2 regions of the Streptomyces sp. 6N223 genome follow, and region 2 is predicted to be linked to the other one. Evidence: predicted binding sites of a transcription regulator. Region 2 holds the regulator's gene; the other holds the start of a gene.
The links. The regulator HspR, encoded in region 2, represses chaperone genes until heat shock. The targets are predictions, from matches to a motif close to TTGAGNNNNNNNNNCTCAA.
Positions count from the first base shown of each region.

Region 1: clpB (ATP-dependent chaperone ClpB) is a predicted target of HspR. The motif match lies at 4,177-4,195, and genes of this name have one in related genera.

Region 1 covers NZ_JBQQCA010000028.1:60,704-72,748, reverse strand. The annotation lists gene ACTWQH_RS18630 (AfsR/SARP family transcriptional regulator) at 1-1,465, shown strand, start outside; gene clpB (ATP-dependent chaperone ClpB) at 1,503-4,109, opposite strand; gene ACTWQH_RS18620 (trypsin-like serine peptidase) at 4,273-5,100, opposite strand; gene ACTWQH_RS18615 (N-acetylmuramoyl-L-alanine amidase) at 5,370-7,433, shown strand; partial or broken gene ACTWQH_RS18610 (BTAD domain-containing putative transcriptional regulator) at 7,547-9,580, opposite strand; gene ACTWQH_RS18605 (SDR family NAD(P)-dependent oxidoreductase) at 9,711-10,472, shown strand; gene ACTWQH_RS18600 (phosphatase PAP2 family protein) at 10,524-11,210, shown strand; gene ACTWQH_RS18595 (DUF885 domain-containing protein) at 11,311-12,045, opposite strand, start outside.
Region 2 covers NZ_JBQQCA010000002.1:130,660-142,704, forward strand. The annotation lists gene ACTWQH_RS02320 (sodium-translocating pyrophosphatase) at 1-2,088, shown strand, start outside; gene ACTWQH_RS02325 (Dyp-type peroxidase) at 2,320-4,185, shown strand; gene ACTWQH_RS02330 (heat shock protein transcriptional repressor HspR) at 4,259-4,708, opposite strand; gene dnaJ (molecular chaperone DnaJ) at 4,713-5,903, opposite strand; gene grpE (nucleotide exchange factor GrpE) at 5,958-6,875, opposite strand; gene dnaK (molecular chaperone DnaK) at 6,872-8,743, opposite strand; gene ACTWQH_RS02350 (PP2C family protein-serine/threonine phosphatase) at 8,928-10,016, opposite strand; gene ACTWQH_RS02355 (peptidoglycan recognition protein family protein) at 10,020-10,874, opposite strand; gene ACTWQH_RS02360 (NADPH-dependent F420 reductase) at 10,997-11,644, opposite strand; partial or broken gene ACTWQH_RS02365 (DUF488 domain-containing protein) at 11,714-12,045, opposite strand, start outside.

The DNA.
Region 1 (12,045 bases), on a different contig from region 2:
GGCGGAGGACGCCGTCGCCGAGATCCTCGAGCGCTGCGCCCGGCTGCCGCTGGCGCTGGCGATCGTCGCCGCCCGCGTCGCCGCCCGCCCCGACTTCCCGCTGGCCACCATCGTCGCCCAGCTCCGCGAGGCGGGCGGCGGCGGCCTGGGCAACCTCGCCCTCGGCGAGGAGGCGGACGTGGCGACCGACATCCGCGCGGTGTTCTCCTGGTCCTACCGCACCCTCGGCCCCGAGGCGGCGCGCCTCTTCCGCCTCCTCGGGCTGCACCCGGGCCCCGACCTGGCGGTGGGCGCGGCAGCGAGCCTGGCCGGGCTGTCGACGGGCCGTGCCCGGCCGCTGCTGGCCGCGCTGGTGAGCAGGAATCTGCTGACCGAGTACGCGCCGGGCCGGTTCACGCTCCACGACCTGCTGCGCCACTACGCCTGCGAGCTGGCCCGCGACCAGGATCCCGAGGAGGGGCGGCACGCGGCGTTCTCCCGTCTCCTGGACTACTGCGTGCACTCCGCCCACGCCGCCAACGCCGCGCTCGGGATACGGCGCGTCTCGCTGGGCGACGCCGGCCCGTCGCGGCCCGCGACGACGCCCGAGCGCTTCGACGGCACCGCGGACGCCTTGGAGTGGTTCGCCGCTGAGCATCCCGCGCTGATCGCCGCGGTCGAGTTCGCGGCGCGGACCGGCGGCTTCGACGACCAGGCGATCCGGCTGGGGCGCATGGTGTCGGCGTTCCTGCTTCAGCAGTGCCACTGGCACGAGCACGTGGAGCTTCAGCACACCCTCATGCCCGCCGCGCAACGGCTGGACGACACCGCCGAGCTGGGCCGTCTCTTCCTGGAGCTGGGCCTGGCGCACACGAATCTCCGCCTCTTCCGGCGCGCCCGGGAGTACCTGGACCGGGCCCTGGGGCTGTTCCGCGAACGCGACGACGTCAGGGGGCAGGCCGGTGTCTACACCGCCCTGTGCCGCCTCAGCTCCTCCCAGCGCGACTACGCCGAGGCGATGCGCTGCGCCCAGCGGAGCCTGGAGCTCCACCGCGCACTCGGGGCCGAGAGCGGGGCGGGACGCATGCTGAGCAACATCGCCTGGTACCACGTCAAGCTGGGCGCACCCGAGCAGGCGCTGGTCAGCGGTGGCGAGGCGCTCGCCATTCTGGAGAAGACCGGCGACCGGTACGGCGCGGCCTACGCCTGGGGCGCCCTGGGCGACGCGCACGCGGCACTCGGCGAGCACGCCGAGGCGATCGCGTGCCTGCGCCGGTCGCTCGACGGACTGCACACCCCCGAGCCGCTCGATCCGCCGACGGTGGCCGACACGCTCACGAGCCTGGGCGACATCCACCAATCCGTGGGCGACGAGGCCGCCGCCCACGACGCCTGGCGGCGTGCCCTGCCGATCTACGAGGAGCTGGCCCGCCCCGAGGCGGAGGAGATTCGCGCGCGCCTGGGCGAGGGCGTTGAGGGGCGTTGACCGGCCGTGACCGGTCACGGCCGGTCACGGCCAGGGCTTACGCGCTCTCCTCCCGCACGGCCTCGATCGCGAGCCCGCCGTCCAGCGCCGCGTCGATGCGGACGGTCTGGCCCTCGCGCACCTCGCCGGAGAGGATCTTGCGGGCCAGCGGGTCGCCGATCGAGGTCTGCACCAGCCGCCGCAGCGGGCGGGCGCCGTACGCCGGATCGTTGCCCTCGTCGGCCAGCCAGCCCAGCGCCAGCGGCGTGACGTCGAGCGTGAGCCGGCGGTCGGCGAGCCGCCGCTGGAGGGCGTCGATCTGGAGCCGCGCGATCCGGCTCAGCTCCTCGCCGCCGAGCGCCTGGAAGATGACGGTGTCGTCCAGCCGGTTCAGGAACTCGGGGCGGAACGCCGCCCGCACCGCCGCGAGCACCTCCTCGCGGCGTTGGTCCGGCTTGGCCAACGGGTCGATCAGGTGCTGGCTGCCGAGGTTGGAGGTCAGGACCAGGATGGTGTTGCGGAAGTCCACCGTCCGGCCCTGGCCGTCGGTCAGGCGGCCGTCGTCGAGGACCTGGAGCAGGATGTCGAAGACCTCGTGGTGGGCCTTCTCCACCTCGTCCAGCAGCACCACGGTGTAGGGGCGGCGGCGCACGGCCTCGGTGAGCTGGCCGCCCTCCTCGTACCCGACGTACCCGGGGGGCGCGCCGACGAGGCGGGCCACCGAGTGCTTCTCGCTGTACTCGCTCATGTCGATGCGGACCATGGCCCGCTCGTCGTCGAAGAGGAAGTCCGCGAGGGCCTTGGCCAGCTCGGTCTTGCCGACGCCGGTGGGGCCCAGGAAGAGGAAGGAGCCGGTGGGCCGGTCGGGGTCGGCGACGCCCGCGCGGGCGCGGCGTACCGCGTCGGAGACGGCGCGGACCGCCTCGGACTGGCCGATGAGGCGGCGGCCGATGGCCTCCTCCATGCGCAGCAGCTTCTCGGTCTCGCCCTCCAGCAGCCGCCCGGCCGGGATGCCGGTCCAGGAGGAGACGACGTCGGCGATGTCGTCGGGGCCGACCTCCTCCTTGACCATGGTCTGGGCGTGGCCGGAGGCCTGCTCCTCGGCGGCGGAGGCGTCGGCCAGCTCGCGCTCCAGCGCCGGGATCTCGCCGTACAGCAGCTTGGAGGCGGTCTCGAAGTCGCCGTCGCGCTGGGCGCGCTCGGCCAGGCCCCGGGTCTCGTCGAGGCGTTCCTTCAGCTCGCCGACGCGGTTGAGGCCCTGCTTCTCCTTCTCCCAGCGGGCGGTGAGGCCGCGCAGCTCCTCCTCGCGGTCGGCCAGCTCGCGGCGCAGCCGGGCCAGCCGCTCCTGGGAGCCGACGTCGGACTCGTTGGCGAGGGCCAGCTCCTCCATCTTCAGGCGGTCGACGGCGCGCTGGAGCTCGTCGATCTCGACGGGGGAGGAGTCGATCTCCATGCGGAGGCGGGAGGCGGCCTCGTCGACCAGGTCGATGGCCTTGTCGGGCAGGAAGCGTGAGGTGATGTACCGGTCGGAGAGGGCGGCGGCGGCGACGAGGGCGCCGTCGGCGATCTGCACCTTGTGGTGGGCCTCGTACCGGCCCTTCAGGCCGCGAAGGATGGCGATGGAGTCCTCGACGGTGGGCTCGGCGACGAGGACCTGCTGGAAGCGGCGTTCCAGGGCGGCGTCCTTCTCGATCCGCTCGCGGTACTCGTCGAGGGTGGTGGCGCCGACCATGCGCAGCTCGCCGCGGGCCAGCATGGGCTTGAGCATGTTGCCCGCGTCCATGGCGGAGTCGCCGCCCGCGCCGGCGCCGACGACGGTGTGCAGCTCGTCGATGAAGGTGATGATGCGGCCGTCGCTCTGCTTGATCTCGCTGAGCACGGCCTTCAGCCGCTCCTCGAACTCGCCCCGGTACTTCGCGCCGGCGACCATGGCGCCGAGGTCGAGGGCGACGAGGCGCTTGTTCTTCAGCGACTCGGGGACGTCGCCCTTGACGATGCGCTGGGCCAGGCCCTCGACGACGGCGGTCTTGCCGACGCCGGGCTCGCCGATGAGGACGGGGTTGTTCTTGGTGCGGCGGGAGAGGACCTGCACGACGCGGCGGATCTCGTGGTCCCGGCCGATGACGGGGTCGAGCCGCCCCTCGCGGGCGGCGGCGGTGAAGTCGGTGCCGAACTTCTCCAGCGCCTTGTAGGTGCCCTCGGGGTCGGGGGACGTCACGCGCTGGCCGCCCCGGGCCTGCTGGAAGGCGTTGAGCAGCCGCTTGTCGCCGGCGCCCTGCTTGGTGAGGACCGCGCCGGCCTCGCCGCCCTTGGCGGCCAGGCCGATCAGCAGGTGCTCGGTGGAGACGTACTGGTCGCCGAGGTCGGCGGCGCGCCGCGAGGCGTCGGCGAACACGGCCAGCAGCTCGCGGTTCGGCTGCGGCCGGGGCACGGAGGCGCCCTGCACGCTGGGCAGCCCGGCGAGCTGGCGCTCGGCGGCGGCGCGGATGGCCGCCTGGTCGGCGTCGACGGCGGCGAGGAGGTCCTGGATGTTCTCGTTCTCCCGCCCTTCGAGGAGGGCGAGCAGCAGGTGCGCCGGGGTGATGTCCGGATGCCCGTCGCGCAGCGCGCGGTCGTTGGCCGCGCCGATCGCTTCCCGGCTCCTGTTGGTCAGCTCGGCGTTCACGTCAGCGGTACTCCTCCGTGTCCCAGGGGTGGCAGACTCGAGTCTGCCACAGGCAACGTGCGATAAGTTGAGTCTATTCCACTCAAGGGCAAGCAAGCGCCGGTGCTCTTGTCATCTAACGCGATCGGGCGCGGGATGGCGCGGATGGGGGGTGGCGGGCGTCCTACGCCCCGCCCGCCTCCTCGAAGAGGGCCTTCGCCGACTCGGGATACGGCCGGCCGATGACGTGGCCCTCGCCGCTGCCGACGGACATCACCGCGAGGAGGGTGCCGGACTGGCTGCGCTCGTCGTACTCCGCCAGCCACGGGCCGCCGCTCGACCCGGCCGTCATGTCGCAGTCCTCCAGCAGCAGCCCGCCGACGTTCGGCTCCTCGGCCTCGCCCTCCGCCAGGACCTGCGTCTCCCCCGCGCAGTAGTGCAGCGACTCGCCGTCGTAGGGGTCGACCGCCGGATAGCCGAGGACCTCGACCTCGCCGCCCTCCTGGACCGGCTCGAAGGCGAGGCGGTTGGCGCCGTGCTCCTGCTGGATGGTCCTGCCGCCCCTGGTCTCCACCGTCAGGAAGGCGTAGTCGTGCGGCAGGATCGAGGTCATCTCCTGCGTCATGTCCCACCCGTCGGGCGTGTGGAACGCCGCCACCCGCCAGCCCTCGCGCTGGTACGTCTCGCGGTCGTGGTCGTAGCCGGGCACGAACCACGCCTCCTCGGGGGGCTCGGGGGTGTCCGGGGTGCTGACGCAGTGCGCGGCGGTGGCGATCACGCTGCCGTTCGGGGCGTCCACGATCGCGCCTGAGCACATGCCGAGCTGGCCGTTGCCCATGTCCCACAGGATCTTGCCGACGGTGCTCACCGCGCCGTCCTCCCACAGCTCCGCCGCGGCCGCGGGCGGGGCGGCGGGGCCGAGGGCCACCGCGAGCGCGGCGGCGAGGACGGCCGCGCAGGGGAGCGGCCGAGGCGGACGCGGGAACCTCGGCGGGAACCTCATGGGCGTCATGCGCTAACCGTCGGCTCGGCGCCGCGCGCAGTCCAGCGGCGTTCACCCGATCGGGTGGAACGGCAAAGATCGGGCAAAGCCCGGCCCGTTCCCAGCGGTCTATACAAGTGCCGGGGTGCAGGCGGCCCGAGGCGAGACGCCGAAAGGGCGTCACGCGCGCGTCCGCGCCGCCACCGACGGGCAACGTCGGCGTATCCCTGGCGCATTGACGGCGTCATCCGTCAACACCATGCTCATGCCCACCCCATGGCGATCTCGGGAGGCCCCAGGTGCGAGGAACGACACGCGCGAGCCACACCCGCAGGACAGTGCTGCGCACGGCCACGGCGGGCGCCGCCGCCGCGGCCGCCGGCACACCGCTGCTGCTGACGGCGGGTGAGGCATCGGCGTCAGCGGCGTCGGCGTCGGCGTCGGCGGCCCCCGACTCGGAGGCGACGTCGCTTCAGGCGGCGTTCGCCGACGCCGCCGAGCGGTTCGCGGTCCCGCTGAGCGTGCTGCTCGGCGTCTCCTACCTGGTCTCCCGCTGGGACGGGCACGGCGGCGCGCCCAGCGTCTCCGGCGGGTATGGGCCGATGCACCTGACGGACGCCCACACCGCCCTGACCCGGGCCGCCGAGGCCGCGGCGTACGCCGCCACCCTCCCCCAGGCCCTGAAGGGCCTGGGAGGTGCCCCCATAGCCTCCGGCGCCGAGGACCCGCGCGGCGACACCTCCCGGCCGCTGCCCCGGCGTTCGCCCCGGGCCGTCCCGGAGCGCTCCGAGCTTCCCCCCTCGCTCCAGACCCTCGACCGGGCCGCCGAGCTCACCGGCCTGGACCCCGAGGAGCTGCGGACCTCCGGCGCGGCCAACATCCAGGGCGGCGCCGCGCTGCTGGCCGACGCGCAGCGGGCCCTCGGCCAGCCGCTGAGCGCGGACCCGGCCGCGTGGTACGGCGCGGTCGCGGCGTACGCGGGGGCGCGGACCCGGCGCGCCGCCGAGGTGTTCGCCGACGACGTCTACGCCGTGATCAACGCCGGCGAGGAGCGCACCACCGCCGAGGGCGAGCGCGTCGCGCTCGAACCGCTCGCCGTGACCCCGCGCACCGCGACCGCCGACGCCCTCGGCCTGCCGCGCGCCGCCCGCGACCCCGAGGTCGAGGCGCCGGACTCGGTCTCCTGCGAATGGCTCCCGGCGCCCTACGAGGACCTCGGCGACGGGGACTACGGCAACCACGACACGGCCAACCGCCCCGACTCCCAGTCGATCGACTACATCGTCATCCACGACACCGAGGCCACCTGGGAGACGACGCTCGACCTCGTCCAGGACCCGACGTACGTCTCCTGGCACTACAGCCTGCGCTCCTCCGACGGCCACATCGCGCAGCACCTCCGCACCAAGGACGTGGGCTGGCACGCGGGCAACTGGTATGTCAACGCCAAGTCGATCGGCCTGGAGCACGAGGGCTTCCTCATCGAGCCGGACGCCTGGTACACGGAGGCGATGTACCGCACCTCCTCCCGCCTGGTGCGGTACCTGTGCCGCCGCTTCGACATCCCGCTCGACCGGCACCACATCGTCGGCCACGACCAGGTGCAGGGCCCGGTCACCTCCAACATCCCCGGCATGCACACCGACCCCGGCCCGTACTGGGACTGGGCGCACTACTTCGAGCTGCTGGGCGCCCCCTTCGAGCCGACGGCGGGGCGGCGGGCCAGGATCGTCACCATCGCCCCGGAGTACGACACGAACACCCCGCCGTTCATCAACTGCGGCGCCACGGGCAACGACTGCGCGCCCCACGGCTCCTCGGCCGTGCGCCTCCACACCGCCCCCTCGCACGACGCGCCGCTGGTGCGCGACATCGGCACCCGCCCGGACTCCGACGGGGAGGCCACGACAGGGGTCAACGACGTGAGCGCCCGCGCCTCCACGGGGACGCAGTTCGCCGTGGCGGACCGGGAGGGGGACTGGATCGCGATCTGGTTCCTCGGGCAGAAGGCGTGGTTCCACAGCCCGGACTCCGCGCCGACCGCCGTCGGTTCCACGGGCCGCGTCGTGACGGGCAAGGCGGGCGCGTCCACCATCCCGGTGTACGGCCGCGCCTACCCCGAGGCCGGGGCGTACCCGTCGGACATCCCGGCCCAGACGGTCTCCCCGCTGGTGTACGAGATCCCCGCCGACCAGGAGTACGTGCTGGGCCTGCGCACCCCCAGCGAGTACTACCGGGCCGTCACCTATGACCCGGACGCGGAGCTGGGGCGCGTGGTGCGGGGCGAGGAGTACTACCAGATACAGCTCGGGCACCGCATAGGCTTCGTCCGCGCCGCCGACGTGGAGGTGCGCCGGGTCTAGGGCCGGTCCTAGGCCGCCGGGCCGACGCCGACCGGGCCGGAGCTCACGCGCAGCTCCGCGAGCCGCGCCTCGGCGCGGGCCCGCAGCTCCCGCGGGGCGTCGCCCTCGGCCCCGGCCGACAGCGCCAGCTCGAACGCCCGCCGCGCCTCGGTGGCGCGCCCCGCGGAGAGCCAGTGCCAGGCCATGGCCAGCGCCAGCCGCAGCGCCGTCTCGGCCTCCCCGGCAGCCGCCGCGCGTTCGATCGCGGCGCGCGCGTTGCCGGACTCGGCGGCCAGGCGGCCCGGCTCGGTCTCCTCGGCCAGGGCCAGGAAGTGGGCCGCGTGCCGCCGCCGCGCCCCGGTCAGCTCGTCCTCGCCCGCCTGCCGCAGCCGCTCGCCGGCGTAGGCGGCCACCGACTCCAGCAGCCGGTAGCGCGGCGGATCGCCGGAGGCCACGACGAGGGAGCGGTCCACCAGCCGACCCAGCAGGTCCAGCACGTCGCCCGGCGGAACGCCCTCGCCGCACACCGCCTCGGCCGCCGCGAGATCGCCGCCCTCGACCAGCACCGTCAGGCGGCGCAGCACGGCCCGATCCGCCTCGCTCAGCAGCTCCCAGCTCCAGTCGATCACCGCCCGCAGCGTCCGCTGCCGCGCGGGCGCGTCCCGGGGCCCGCCGGTGAGCAGCCCGAAGCGGTCCCGCTCGGCGAGCCGCCGGGCCAGCTCGCGCACGCCCAGCACCCGCACCCGCCGGGCGGCCAGCTCCAGCGCGAGCGGGATGCCGTCCAGGCGGCGGCAGATCGCCGCGACCGCGGGGGCCGTGGCGTCGGTCAGCGCGAACCCGGGTGAGGCGGCGGCGGCCCGTGCCGCGAAGAGCCGCACCGCGTCGGGCTCCGCCAGCGGCTCGACCGCCCACAGCCGCTCGCCGCGCAGGCCCAGCGGCTCCTTGCTGGTGGCGAGGATCCGCAGCCCGGGCACGGCCCGCAGCAGCGCCTCGGCCAGGATGGCGACCGGCTCGGCCAGCGCCTCGCAGTTGTCCAGGACCAGCAGCAGCCGCCGGTCGCGCAACGCCGCCGCCAGGCGTTCGATCGGGCCCGAGGCGCTGCCGCCGTCGCCCGGAACCCCCAGGACCGCCGCCCCCTCGGCGGCCAGTTCCTCCGCCGAGCAGAAGACACCCGGCCCGTGGCCCGGCGGGGCCAGCTCGACCAGCCAGCGGCCGTCCGGGAACGCCTCCTCCTGCCGGTGCGCGGCCTCGATCGCCAGCCGCGTCTTGCCGACCCCGCCCGGCCCGGTCAGCGTCACCAGCCGCTCGCTCGCCAGCAGGGCGCCCACCCGCGCCACCTCCGTCCCGCGCCCGACCAGCTCGCTCACCGGCGCCGGCAGGTTCCCGGCCGCGCGCCGCGCCGCCTGCTCCGGCCGCGGCGGCGGCCGCAGCTCCGGCGCCTGCCGCAGGATCTCGGCGTGCACGGCGGCCAGTTCCGGCCCCGGGTCCGCGCCGAGCTGCTCCGCGAGCCGGCGGCGCAGCCGCTCGTAGCTGGCCAGCGCCTCGCCGGTGCGCCCCGCCTGGTACAACGCCCGCAGCTGCGCGGCCCGCAGCCGCTCCCGCAGCGGGTGACGGGCCACCAGCTCGCCCAGCTCCGCGACCACCGCCCCGTACTCGCCGAGCTCCAGCCGGGCCTCGGCCCACTCCTCCAGCGCCAGCAGCCGCCGCTCCTCAAACCGGGCGATGGCCCCCCGCGTGAACGCCTCGTCGGCGAAGTCGGCGAACGCCGGCCCCCGCCACAGCGCCAGCGCCTCGGTCAGCAGCGCGGCCCGCTCCACCGGGTCGGCCGCCCGGCGGGCCCGCGCGGTCAACGCCTCGAACCGGCCCGCGTCCACCGCCTCCGCCGGCACCCGAAGCAGATACCCGGGCGGGCGATGCACCACCAGCTCCCGGCCCCGGCCGGGCCCGAGCGCCCGACGCAGCCGCGAGACCCGCGTCTGCACCGCGCCCGCGCGGTTCGGCGGCGCGGCATCGCCCCACAGGTCCTCCAGCAGCCGGTCGGCCGAGACCACCCGCCCCGGATCCACCAGCAGATCGGCGAGCAGAGCACGCACCTTGACCTCGGGCACCTCAACGGCCTGCCCGTCATCCGTCCACACCGCCAGCGGGCCGAGGACCCCGAATCGCATGACCAAACGGTAACCCGGCGTCCCGCGCAAGCGGACCGGCGGCGGACCGGCGGCGTAACGCCAGGGGACCGCAAGCCGCGCCCGGCAGCGTTGCCTCGACCGATCACGACGAAACGAACGGAGCGACTCCATGGGCAGGTTCGAGGGCCGGACGGCCGTGGTCACCGGCGGCACCCACGGCATGGGGCTGGCGATCGTCAAGGCGCTGCTGCGCGAGGGCGCCGAGGTGCTCCTCACCGGCCGCAACGAGCGCGCCATCGAGGACGCCCGCACCGCGACCGCCTCCGCGTCCCAGGCGGCGCACGTGGTGCGTTCCGACGCCGCAAGCATGGCCGACATCGACGCGCTCGGGCGGCTCGCCGAGCAGCGGCTCGGCCGCGTCGACCACCTCTTCGTCAACCACGGCATCGCCGAGATCCAGCCCCTCGCCGAGGTCACCGAGGAGGCCTGGGACCGGCACTTCGCCATCAACGCCAAGGGGGCGTTCTTCACCACGCGCCGCCTGGAGCCGCTGCTGAAGGACGGCGGCTCGATCCTCTTCACCACCGTCGCCAACGACGCGATCTTCCCGGGAATGTCCGTCTACTCCGGCTCCAAGGAGGCGGTCCGCGCCGTCGCCCAGGTGCTGGCCGCCGAGCTGCTCCCCCGCCGGATCCGCGTCAACTGCCTTGCCCCCGGCTTCATCCGGACCCCCACCATGGGCGTGGCCAGGATGAGCGAGGAGGAGCGGAAGGCGTTCATCGAGCTGGGCGACGCCGCGACGCCGCTGAAGCGGAACGGCACGGTCGAGGAGATCGCCGCCGCGGCCCTCTTCCTCGCCGGGGACGCGACGTTCACCACCGGCGCCGAGTTCCCGGTGGACGGCGGCTTCGCGCAGGGCATCCCGGGGTGAACTCGGGGTGAGGCTGGGCCGCGTGACGGGCCTGCCGCTAGGCTGCCGCCGATGTCGATGCCGCTGCCCCCACGTCACCTTCTCTTCACCTCGGCCGCCGCCGCGGCGCTGCTGGCCACGCTCATGCTGGTGGTGGCGTTCCGGGGCGGCGACCCCTTCGGCGTGGACACCGCCCTGCACGACTGGGCGGTGCGGCAGCGCACCCCCGACCGCAACGACGTGTGGGAGGCGATCACCCACACCGGCGACGACCTCGTGCCCGCGCTGCTGGCGGCCCTGGCGGGCGTGCTGTACGTGCGCGGCGGACGCCGGTGGTGGCTGGCCGCGCTCGTGGCGAGCGCCGGCCTGCTGACCGGCCAGCTCATCCGCTACGGCGTGGTCTCGGCGCTGGGCCGCCCCCGCCCGCCCCGCGAGGACATGGTGCTGATCTCCACCGGGCCGGGCATGCCGTCCGGCCACACCACCACCTCCGCGATGGTCGCCATCGGCCTGGCCGCCGCCCTGCTGCCGTACTGCCACCGCACCGCCACCCGGGCGCTGGCCGTCGCGCTCCCCGCCGCGTGGGCCGTGGCGGTCGGCGCGAGCCGCGTCTACCTCGGCAGCCACTGGCCCACCGACGTCCTCGCCGGCTGGCTCTACGCCACCGCCATCACGTGCGTGGGCCTGCCGCTGCTGGCCCTGGCACTGCGGGAGATCCAGCCGCGCCCCGACCCGGTCTCGACGGACAGCCCGGGCTAGCCAGGGCTGCTAACCCCCGCTCCGCCGCCGCGCCGCCCCGCCGCCCAGCGGCGCCCCCGAGTCACCCGGGGGCGCCACCGCCGAAGCCCCTGGAGGTGACCTAGAGGTGCGGAAGCTCGGCGGCGAGGTCGTCCAGGCCCAGGGAGCCGAGCGAGATCGCCGCCATGTGCCAGGACTTCATGTCGAACGCCTCGCCGCGCCGCAGCGCCGACTCCCGCGCCGCCTCGCGGCCCGCCAGCCAGGCCCGCTCGCCCAGCTTGTAGCTGATGGCCTGCCCGGGGATGCCCAGGTAGCGCACCAGCTCCGAGCGGGAGTACTCGGCGTCGTGCCCGGTGTGGGCCATGAAGAAGTCGAGCGCGAGCTCCGGCGTCCACACCTCGCCCGGGTGGAAGCTCTCGCCCTCCGGGATGCGCAGGCCGACGTGCATGCCGATGTCGATGATGACCCGCACCGCCCGCAGCATCTGCGCCGAGAGGCAGCCCAGGCGCCGGGCCGGGTCGGTGAGGTACCCGAGCTCGTCCATGAGGCGTTCGGCGTACAGGGCCCAGCCCTCCACCGAGGCGCTGACCGAGCCGAGGGACGCCTGGTACTGCGACAGCTGGTCCTTGATGTGCACCCAGTGGGCGAGCTGGAGATGGTGCCCGGGCGCGCCCTCGTGGTACCAGGTGGAGACCAGGTGCCAGACGGGGAAGCGCGTGGCGCCCATCGTCGGCAGCCAGGTGCGGCCGGGGCGGGAGAAGTCCAGCGAGGGTGAGGTGTAGTACGGCGCGGCGGCGCTGCCGGGCGGGGCGATCAGCGTCTCGACGCGGCGGATGGGCGGGGCGATGTCGAAGTG
Region 2 (12,045 bases):
GGCGCGGCCTTCTCCGCCGCCACCGGCTATGCCGGCATGTGGCTGGCGGTGCGCAGCAATGTCAGAGTGGCCGCCGCGGCGCGGCAGGCGAACGATTCCGAGGGCACCGATCAGATCATCCCGGTGCGGCACCAGGCGATGCGGCTGGCGTTCCGCACCGGCGGCGTCGTCGGCATGTGCACCGTGGGCCTCGGCCTGCTCGGCGCGTCGTGCGTCGTGTTGGTCTACGCCGCCGACGCCCCTCGCGTGCTGGAGGGCTTCGGCCTGGGCGCCGCCCTGATCGCCATGTTCATGCGTGTCGGCGGCGGCATCTTCACCAAGGCCGCCGACGTCGGCGCCGACCTGGTCGGCAAGGTCGAGCAGGGCATCCCCGAGGACGACCCCCGCAACGCCGCGACCATCGCCGACAACGTGGGCGACAACGTCGGCGACTGCGCGGGCATGGCCGCCGACCTCTTCGAGTCCTACGCCGTGACGCTCGTCGCCGCGCTCATCCTCGGCACCGTCGCCTTCGGCGACTCCGGCCTGGCGTTCCCCCTGCTGGTCCCCGCGATCGGCGTGCTCACCGCGATGGCCGGGATCTTCCTGGTCTCGCCCCGCCGCACCGACCGCACCAGCATGACCGCCATCAACCGCGGCTTCTTCATCTCCGCGGCGATCTCGCTGGTGCTGGTGGCGCTCGCGGCGTTCGTCTACCTGCCCGGCAGCTTCTCCGAGCTCGAGGGCATCTCCGACCCCGACATCGCCTCCCACGACGCCGACCCGCGGCTGTTCGCGCTGGCCGCCGTGGCCATCGGCATCGTGCTGGCCGCCATAATCCAGCAGCTCACCGGCTACTTCACCGAGACGAGCCGCCGCCCGGTTCAGGACATCGGCAAGACCTCCAGGACCGGCCCGGCCACGGTGATCCTCGCCGGCTTCTCCCTCGGCATGGAGTCCGCCGTCTACACGGCGCTGCTGGTCGGCCTCGCCGTCTACTCGGCGTACATGCTCGCCGGCGGGACGATCATGCTGGCGCTCTTCGCCGTGGCGCTGGCCGGGACCGGCCTGCTCACCACGGTCGGCGTGATCGTCGCCATGGACACCTTCGGGCCCGTCGCCGACAACGCCCAGGGCATCGCCGAGATGTCCGGCGACGTCGAGGGCGACGGCGCGCAGGTCCTGACCGACCTGGACGCGGTCGGCAACACCACCAAGGCGGTCACCAAGGGCATCGCGATCGCCACGGCGGTGCTGGCCGCCGCCGCGCTCTTCGGCTCCTACCAGGACGCCATCGACGAGGCGGTCGGCGACGCCGGGATGACCGTCGAGGAGGTGCTGGGCGCGACCAGCCTCAGCCTGGACATCTCGCAGCCCAACAACCTCGTCGGCATGATGATCGGCGCGGCGGTCGTCTTCCTCTTCTCGGGCCTGGCGGTCAACGCCGTCTCCCGCTCGGCGGGCGCGGTGGTCTACGAGGTGCGCCGGCAGTTCCGCGAGCACCCCGGGATCATGGACTTCTCCGAGAAGCCGGAGTACGGCCGGGTGGTGGACATCTGCACCCGGGACGCCCAGCGCGAGCTGGCGACGCCGGGCCTGCTGGCCGTGATGGCGCCCATCGTGGTCGGCTTCAGCCTCGGCATCGGGGCGCTGGGCTCCTTCCTGGCGGGCGCGATCGGCACGGGCGTGCTGATGGCGGTCTTCCTCGCCAACTCCGGCGGGGCCTGGGACAACGCCAAGAAGCTCGTCGAGGACGGCCACCACGGCGGCAAGGGCAGCGAGGCTCACGCGGCCACGGTCATCGGCGACACGGTGGGCGACCCGTTCAAGGACACGGCGGGCCCGGCCATCAACCCGCTGCTGAAGGTGATGAACCTGGTGGCGCTGCTGATCGCGCCCGCGGTGATCAGCCTCACCTACGGGGACGACGCCAGCGCGCCGCTCCGCGCGGTGATCGCCGTCGCCGCGATGCTGATCATCTTCGGCGCGGTCTACGCCTCCAAGCGGCGCGGCATCGCCATGGACGACACGGCCGGCCCCGGCGACGACGCGGGCAAGCCGAGCGGCCCGGCGGAGTCGGCCGACCCGGCGGAGACGATCACCTCCTAGCGACCAACCGGACGATCACCTCCGCGATCACCCTCCTCACGGGCCGGACACGCCTCGGGCCCGCTTCCCCCGCCCGGCGCCGCGGACAGCGCGGCGCCGGGCGGCGGCGTTACGCAACGGCGATCCCTCGAACGGGTGGATTAACGGGCAAAGACTCCCGATCTCGCCGACCGGCCGGATACGTTATCACTCAGCGTAATCACACTGACACCTGACGCATCTGGAGGGCTCATGAGCACCGCGCCCGAGACCACCGCCGCCTCCCTTCCGCTGCGCGAGAGCACCGAGATCCAGGGCGACATCCTCGCGGGCTTCAAGAAGGACCATGTCCGGCTGCTCCTCATCCGCTTCGGCGACCCCTGGCACGCCCGGCTGTGGCTGCGGCAGCTCAGGGAGCGGATCGCGACCACCCGCGACGTGGCCGCGTTCAACGCCACCTTCCGCGAGGAGCGCCTGCGCCTGGGCGGGAGCGACCCGGGCACGGACACGATGGCCGCCGTCTGGCGCAGCGTCGGCTTCACCCACGCCGGTCTCGTCGCCCTGGTCGGCGGCAGCCCCATCGCGGACGTGCCGCGCGGCACCACCCAGGAGGCGTTCGTCCAGGGCCCGGCGGAGCGCGGCGAGATGCTGGGCGACACCGAGGACGACGCCCCGGAGCACTGGCTGTTCGGCGCGGACCACACGGACCCGGTGCACGCGGTGCTCACCGTCGCCTCCGACCGCGCCGAGGACCTGCGCACGGCGCTGGAGCGGGAGCGGCGGGAGATCTCCTGCCACGGGATGACCATCGTCTTCGAGCAGGCGGGCGCCACCCTGCCGGGCGATCGCAGCGGCACGGAGCACTTCGGCTTCAAGGACGCCATCAGCCAGCCGGGCGTGGAGGACTTCGACGAGCCCGACCCCGAGCGGCCGGGCGAGGTGCTGGGCAAGCCGGGCACGCGGCTGATCCCGCCGGGCGAGTTCGTGGTGGGCTACGCCACGGACCACCGGCTGCCCGCCTGGCTGCCCCGCTGGATGAACGACGGCTCCTTCCAGGTGATCCGCCGCCTGGCCCAGGACGTCACCGGCTGGTGGGGCCAGGCGGCCGAGCAGCTGAAGGTGCTCAAGGGCCAGGGCGCGGCCCCGGAGGACGCCACCGAGGACTGGGTGGCCTCCCGCATGGTGGGCCGCTGGCGCTCGGGAGCGCCCGTGGCGGAGTATCCGGACGCGGAGCCGCAGGTTCCGCCCGGCCCCGAGGAGAACAACGACTTCGGGTACGCCGACGACCTGAACGGCCGGATCACGCCACTCTTCTGCCACCTGCGGAAGACCAACCCCCGTGACGGCCTGACACTCGTGAACGGCGACGTCATCCCGGAGGAGGGCGCGATCGACGGACGCCGCATCATGCGCCGGGGCGTCCCCTTCGGCCCGCCCCTCGACCAGCCCCACCCCGACACGGCGGGCGGGGAGCACATTACGCGCGGCCTGCTCTTCGTCAGCTACCAGTCGGACCTGGTCGCGCAGTTCGAGTTCGTGCAGCGCTCCTGGGTCAACAACGACAACTTCCCGCAGCGCGAGCCGCGCGTGGGCCGGGACGGGGTGATCGGCAAGGACTCCACGGTGTCCTTCCCCGCCCAGCGGCAGGGGCCCACCGCCTGCGTGCCGCTGGGCCTGAAGCAGTTCGTGCGCACCCAGGGCGCGCTCTACGCCTTCACGCCCTCGCTGACGGCGCTGGGGCAGCTCGCCGACGGCCTCATCCCGGTCGGCGGCGGCCCGCTGGAGGACCGGGCGCTGACCGCGCCGACGACCATCCTGCGCGACGAGGTCGTCAGCTCCGGCCGGGCCCGGCTGCGCTACGAGAGCGACGGCGACCTGGTGGTGCGCGACGAGGGCGAGCGGGAGATGTGGCGGGCGGGGGTGGCCGGGCGTGGCGCGGTGCACGCCGAGTTCCGCGAGACGGGCGAGCTGGTCCTGCCCGATGCGGTCGGCGAGATCGTCTGGTCCACCCCGACCGACGGCAACCCGGGCGCCACCCTGGTGGTCGGGGTCGACGGCGATGTGTCGATCCGCGCCGCCGACGGCCGCTCGCTGTGGCACACCGGCACGGCCCACTGACGGCGGACGTCGCGGGCGTAGCGGCGCGGATGGTGGGCGTGGCGGCGCGGATGGCGGGCCGCCCCGCAGCCGCCTACCGGTTGCGGTCGGGCCGCCACACGACGATGGCCGAGGAGGCCCGCACGTCCTCGTACGGCACGAGGTCGCGGCGGTACGAGGCGTGCACCTGCGCCTCGCGCTGGCGCATCGCCACCGCCGCGCCCTCCAGAGCCTGCTGAAGCTCGGCCACCTTGGCCTGCAGCGCCGCGACCTGGGTCTCCAGCTCGATGATCCGCTTGATCCCGGCCAGGTTGATGCCGTGGTCCTGGGAGAGCCGCTGCACCTCGCGCAGCAGCTGGATGTCACGGGCGGAGTAGCGCCGGCCGCGGCCCGGGGTGCGGTCCGGGCACACGAGGCCGAGGCGGTCGTACTGGCGCAGCGTCTGCGGGTGCAGCCCGGACAGCTGCGCCGCGACGGAGATGACGTATACCGGAGTCTCGTCGGTCAGCTCGTAAGGGTTCGTGGGTCCGTTCCGGCCGTCCATCTCACTACTCTCCCTTCGCGGCCTCGAACAGCGCCGTCCGAGGGTCCTCGTCTCCGGCAGCCGCGCGGTAGCTCTCCAGGGCCGTTCTGGCCTTGTCGCCCAGCTCGCGGGGGACGACCACCTCGATCGTGACGAGCAGGTCGCCCCTGGTGCCGTCCTTGCGCACCGCCCCCTTGCCGCGCGCGCGCATCACGCGCCCGCTCGGCGTTCCCGGCGGCAGCTTCAGCGTGACCGGGGCGCCACCCAGGGTCGGCACCCTGATCTCACCACCCAACGCCGCCTCGGGGAAGGTCACCGGCACGGTGATCGTGAGATTGTCCCCTCGCCGGCCGAAGACCGGGTGCGCGTCGACGTGCACCACCACGTACAGGTCTCCGCTGGGTCCGCCGCGCTCCCCCGGGGCGCCCTTGCCGCGCAGCCTGATCCGCTGCCCGTCCGCGACGCCCGCGGGGATGCGCACCTGCATGGTGCGCGAGGAGGTGGCCCGCCCGCTGCCCCGGCACACCGGGCACGGGTCCTGGGCGATCAGGCCGCGCCCCCGGCAGTCCACGCACGGGTCGGTGAGGGAGAAGCCGCCCCCGCCGCCCCGGCTGACCTGCCCGGTGCCGACGCAGGTCGGGCAGACCCGTGGCGTGCCGTTCTTGTCGCCGGTGCCGGAGCACGCCTTGCACGCGGCCGAGGAGGACATCCGCAGCGGCACCGTGGCCCCGGAGACCGCCTCGGTGAAGCTGAGCGTCACCTCGGACTCGATGTCCTGGCCGCGGCGCGGCGCCGTGCGGGTCCCGGCGCCGCCGCGGTTGAACAGGCCGCCGAAGACGTCCCCGATGCCGCCGCCACCCACGCCCCCGCCGCCGAAGCCGCCGCCACCGCCCTGGGGGCCCTGGGGGCCGCCGAAGAGGTCCCCCAGGTCGAAGTTGAACTGGCCGCCGGCGCCGGGGCCCGGCCGGAAGCCGCCGCCCCCGAAGAGCGCCCGCGCCTCGTCGTACTCCTTGCGCCGCTTGGCGTCGCCGAGCACGTCGTACGCCTCGGAGACGTCCTTGAAACGCTCCTCTGCCCGCGCGTCGCCCTTGTTGGCGTCCGGGTGGAACTCGCGCGCGAGCTTGCGGTACGCCTTCTTGATCTCCGCCTCGGTGGCGTCTTTCGGAACGCCGAGGACCTTGTAGTAGTCCTTCTCGATGAAGTCCTTGGTGCTCATCCCCGGCGTCCCTCCTCTCTCGCGTGTCTCGCCCTGCCGGCCTCGGCCTCGGCCTCAGCCCTTGTCCGGGCCACCGCTCTCCTTCGTATCCGGCTGCTCGGTCTCGGCCTCCGCCGCCTCCTGCCGCTTCTCCTCGTCCGCCTCGCCCGACTCGCCCGCGCCGCCCTTACCTGACTTGCCGGGCTTGCCGCCCTTGCCGCCCTTGCCGCCCTTGCCGGACGTGTCGCCCTCGGTGCTCTCCGAACGCTGCACGCCCGGCTGCGGCTCGGCTACCCCGACCCGGGCCGGACGGATCGTCCGGTCGCCGATTCGGTACCCGGGCTGGAGGATCTGCACGCACGTCGTCTCGGTGACATCCGGCGAGTAGCTGTGCATCAGGGCCTCGTGGATGGTCGGGTCGAAGGGCTCGCCCTCCTTGCCGAACTGCATCAGCCCCATCTTGGCGGCCACCGTCTCCAGCGACTCGGCAACCTGCTTGAAGCCGCCGACCAGCTCGCCGTGGTCCCGGGCACGCCCGATGTCGTCGAGCACCGGGAGCAGCTCGGTCAGCAGGTTGGCCACGGCCATCTCGCGGACCGCGATCCGGTCCCGCTCGACCCGGCGGCGGTAGTTCTGGAACTCCGCCTGGAGCCGCTGCAGGTCCTGGGTGCGCTCGTTCAGCGCGGAACGGGCCTGGTCCAGCTGGGCGGTCAACGCCACCTGCTGGACCTCGGTGGCGTGCGGGGGCTGCGGGACCTGCGGCTCGGGGTGGGCGGCCCCGGCCGGGGTGTCGTCCCCGGCCGGCGCCTCCCCGTGACCGCCGTTCCCTTCGCCGCCGCCCGCGGCGTTGGCGTTGGCGTTCTCCGATGAACTCTCAGAGCCCGGGGACTTCCCGGCAGACCCCCCAGAGGACTCAGCCGGCGCTTCGGGGCCGGCGGCCTCGGCGTCGGGGACCTCGGGCTCCTTGTCGAAGCCCTGCGGGTCCTGAGTCACGCGGCACCACCCTTCGGCTTCTCCTCGTCCACGATCTCGGCGTCGACAACGTCCTCGTCAGCCGCGGAGGCCGACGACGCGCCGCCCTCGCCCTCGCCGCCGCCCGCCGCCGACGGGCCGCCGGACTGCTGCGCCTGCGCGTCGGCGTACATGGCCTGGCCCAGCTTCTGGCTGGTGGCCGCGACCTTCTCGGACGCCTCGCGGATGGCGGCGGTGTCCTCGCCCTTCAGCTTCTCCTTCAGGTCCGCGATCGCCGCCTCGACCTCGGTCTTCACGTCGCCCGGCACCTTCTCGGAGTTCTCCTTCAGGAAGTTCTCCGTGGTGTAGACGAGCTGCTCGGCCTGGTTGCGGGTCTCGGCCGCCTCGCGCCGCTGGCGGTCCTCCTCGGCGTACTGCTCGGCGTCGCGCATCATGCGCTCGATGTCGTCCTTCGGCAGGGCGGAGCCGCCGGTGACGGTCATCCGCTGCTCCTTGCCGGTGCCCAGGTCCTTGGCGGAGACGTGCATGATGCCGTTGGCGTCGATGTCGAAGGTGACCTCGATCTGCGGCACGCCGCGCGGCGCCGGGGGCAGCCCGGTCAGCTCGAACATGCCCAGCTTCTTGTTGTACGCCGCGATCTCCCGCTCGCCCTGGTACACCTGGATCTGCACCGACGGCTGGTTGTCCTCCGCCGTGGTGAAGATCTCCGAGCGCTTGGTCGGGATCGTGGTGTTGCGCTCGATCAGCTTGGTCATGATGCCGCCCTTGGTCTCGATGCCGAGCGACAGGGGCGTGACGTCCAGCAGCAGGACGTCCTTGACCTCACCCTTCAGCACACCCGCCTGGAGGCTGGCGCCGATCGCCACGACCTCGTCCGGGTTCACGCCCTTGTTGGCCTCCTTGCCGCCGGTGAGGTTCTTCACCAGGTCGGCGACGGCGGGCATGCGGGTCGAGCCGCCGACGAGCACCACGTGGTCGATCTCGGACAGCTGGATGCCCGCGTCCTTGATCACGTTGTGGAACGGCGTCTTGCAGCGCTCCAGCAGGTCGGACGTGAGCTGCTGGAACTGCGCCCGGGTGAGCTTCTCGTCCATGTGCAGCGGGCCCTCGGCCGAGGCCGTGATGTAGGGCAGGTTGATCGTCGTCTCGCTCGACGAGGACAGCTCGATCTTCGCCTTCTCGGCGGACTCGCGCAGCCGCTGGAGGGCCATCTTGTCCTTGCTGAGGTCCACGCCGTGCGCGTTCTGGAACTGCTTGACCAGGTAGTCGACGATGCGCTGGTCCCAGTCGTCGCCGCCGAGGTGGTTGTCGCCGTTGGTGGCCTTGACCTCCACCACGCCGTCGCCGATCTCCAGCAGCGAGACGTCGAACGTGCCGCCGCCGAGGTCGAAGACCAGGATCGTCTGGTCCTCCTTCTCCAGCCCGTACGCGAGCGCGGCGGCGGTCGGCTCGTTGACGATACGCAGCACGTTCAGGCCCGCGATCTCGCCGGCCTCCTTGGTGGCCTGGCGCTCGTGGTCGTTGAAGTACGCCGGGACGGTGATGACCGCGTCCGTGACCTTCTCGCCCAGGTACGACTCGGCGTCCCGCTTCAGCTTCTGCAGGATGAAGGCGCTGATCTGCTGCGGGTTGAAGTCCTTGTCGTCGATCTTGATCTTCCAGTCGGTGCCCATGTGGCGCTTGACCGACCGGATGGTCCGCTCGACGTTGGTGACGGCCTGGCGCTTGGCGACCTCGCCCACCAGCACCTCGCCGTTCTTCGCGAAGGCCACAACGGACGGCGTGGTCCTGGCGCCCTCGGCGTTGGTGATGACGGTGGGCTCACCGCCTTCGAGAACACTGACGACGGAGTTCGTCGTGCCCAGGTCGATGCCGACCGCACGTGCCATGTCGATTTCCTCCAGCTGCTAGCTGAGCCTGCGTCGCACGCCTGTGTCGGCGCGCGTGCCTGAGTGGGACAGGCTCAAGAGTGCATGAGGAAACATCGGCAGTCAAATGACCTGAGTCGAGTCCACTCAACTCTTATCCAGCTCTTACGCTCAGCCCAGCCAACTCAGCCCGGCTCAGCGCAACTCAGCCCAGCCGGAGCGAAAGCAGCGCGACATCGTCCCGGATGGTGGGGGCGTACGCCGACAGGTCCCGCCACACCGCGTCCACCAGCCACCCGGGCGTCGGCGTTCCCTCCACGAGGAGGGCCTCCAGCCGCTCCCCCAGCGGATAGAACGCCCCGTGCCGGTCGCGCGCCTCCGTCACGCCGTCGGTGTACCCCAGCAGCACGTCCCCCGGCCGCAGCGGCTCGCTCGCGACCGGCGGCGGCACCACCTCGGGCGCCACCCCCAGCGGCGGCCCCGGCTCGGCGGCCAGCTCCCGCACCACGCCCCCACGGATCAGCAGCGCCGACGGATGCCCCAAGCTCACCACGTGCACCTCCCCGGCGTCCAACGCCACCTCCAGCAGCAGCGCCGTGGCGAACAGCTCGGCGTCCGCCTCCTCCCCGGCGGTGGCCACGTCCACCCGCAGCCGCCGGTTGAGCCGCGCGGCCACCCCGCCCAGCTCCGGCTCGTACAGCACCGCCTCCCGGAACGAGCCCAGCAGCGCCGCCACCGTGCCGACGGCCGCCAGCCCGTGCCCCCGCACGTCCCCGATGACCGCCCGCACCCCGTACGGCCCCTCCCGCACGTCGTACAGGTCCCCGCCCACCAGCGCGGCCCGCAGCGCCGGGCGGTAGAGCGCGGCGCAGCGCACCGGCCCCACCGCCGGCGGCAGCGGCGGCAGCACGGCCCGCTGCGCCGCCTCGGCCACGCTGCGGACGACGACCAGGTCGCTGGTGTAACGGCTGCGCACCCATGCCACGAGCACGCTGAACGCCGCGATCGCGACGACCGCCGCCAGGTCCCCGCCGCTGATGTGCTCCGCCCGGGTCTGCGGCGTCGCCAGCACGGCCACCACCCCGGCGGCCAGCAGCGCGGTCTGGCGCGGCCCGTAGATCAGCCCGGCCAGCGGCGGCACGGCGGCGATCAGGGTGCCGACCAGCTCCACGCGCGCGGCGATCGGCTCCAGCACGGCCAGCACCGCGAACAGGACCCACGGCAGAGCCCGCAGCCAGCGCGGCAGCAGGCCGGGCTGACCGGCGCCGACGATGCCCACCGCCCTGGCGACCACGGGTCACCGGGCCGCATCCGCCCGGGCCGGGCCCGCGTCCGCGTCCACGTCCGCGTCCGCGTCCGACCGGGACTCCTCGGTCTCCGCGGCTTCCGCGGCCTTCGCGGCCTCCGCCCGCAGCCGGTCGGTACGGGCGCGGATCTCCGGCAGCGCGGCGTAGATCACGTCCCCCGGGCAGTGCGTGTAGAAGATGTCGCGGTGCCCGGCGACGACGTCCACCTCGGCCGCCGTCCCCTCCGGGACGCGGCTGGCGTCGTTGCTGGAGACCAGCCGCACCCGCCCCCGCGGATCCGCGCCCGGCCGCAGCTTCCACGCCGCGATCTGGGCGACGGCGTCCAGCAGCGGCTCGGGCACGGCCTCCGCGTAGCTGAAGTCGCCGAGCGCCGCGATGCCCACGCTGTCGTGGTTGAAGCCGGTGGTGTGTGCCCCCAGCACGAAGCGGTCGATGCCGCCCGCGCGGCCCTCGTAGATCGTGCCGCACTTGTCGACGACGAAGTTGTAGCCCAGGTCGTCCCAGCCCAGGCGCAGCACGTGGTCGGCGTACATCGCCCGCAGCATGGCGGGAGCGTCCGCGCAGTCGTAGTCGTCGGGGTGGCCGGTGTGGTGGATGAAGACCGCCCTGGCCGCGCCCGTGTAGGTCACCGGGTCGTCGCGCAGGCCGTCGTCCGCCCCCCACTCCACCCGGCTGACCACGGCCGGGCGCGGCGCGGCGGGGCGGCGTTCGGCCGGGCCGCCGCCCACGCGCTCGCGGGCGCGCTCGTACGCCGGCGAGGCGCCCGGCAGCCCGGCGTTCGGCGGCGTCGCCCGCCAGGTCACCAGCAGGGCGAGGGGCAGCACCGCCAGCAGCGTGGCCCACACCGCCGCCCTTCGCACCCTCGCCCGGAACGACCCCGACCACGACCACGACCACGATCCCGATCCCGACCACCCTCGCCCCGACATCGCCGATCAGCCTCCCAGTCGCTCAGCCGCTCAGCAGTTCAGGAGATGATCTTGATCGCGCTCGACCAGTTCAGGCCCAGCGGCTCCTGGATGGTGATGTTGAGGAACCCCAACGCCTCCAGCTCACGCGCGCGCCGCAGCGGGCCGACGTCCAGGGCCCGCAGCCCGCTCGAGGAGGCCAGCTCCGCGACGGTCAGCTTGGCGTCCGCCTCGTCGCCCGCTATGAGCACGTCCAGCGGCTGCCCGGCCACCTGCCCGTCCACCAGGGTCCCCGCGAGCGTGGTGTTGAACGCCTTCACCACCGGCGCGCCCGGGGCGGCCTCGGCCGCGATCAGCTCGGCGGCGGAGGTCCCGGCCGGCACCGCGAGCCCGTCGAGGGTGTTGAAGTCGACGGGGTTGGAGATGTCGACCAGCACCGAGCCCGTCAGCGCGGTGCCGTACTCGGCGACCACGTCGCGGCCCGCCGGGTAGGGCACGGCCAGCACCACCACGTCGGCGTCCTCGACCCCGATGGCGTCGGAGGCGTTGACCTCCGCCGCGCCGGGGGCCCTGCCGCGCAGCTCGTCGGCGAGGTCCGCCGCCTTCTTGTGGCTTCTGTCGATCAGCCGGACGGTATGCCCGCCGGCCAGGGCACGGCTCGCGATGCCACGGCCCATGTTCCCCGCGCCGATGATGGAAACAATCATTTCTCCATGCGAGCACGCCCCCCGGCGACCCGCATCTCAGGAGCACGTCAGGAGCACGTCACGAGCACGTCAGGAGCGCAGCAGCTCCGCCAGCACGGCGGCGTGGCTGCGGTCGGGGGCGCGGGCGGCGGTCAGCAGCGTCACCCCTCCGGAGCGGGCCCGCGCGCGCAGCCGGTCGAGCGCCTCGGCGGCCGGCGCCTCCGCGGCGAGCTCCGCCTCGTACCGGCCGCGGAACTCCTCCCAGCTCCCCTCCGGGCCGTGGAACCAGCGGCGCAGCTCGTTCGAGGGCGTCACCTCCTTGGGCCACTCGTCGATCCCGGCGTCGGCCTTGCTCAGCCCGCGCGGTCAGAGCCGGTCGATCAGCACCCGCGTGCCGTCCTCCGGGGACGGCGGCTCATACA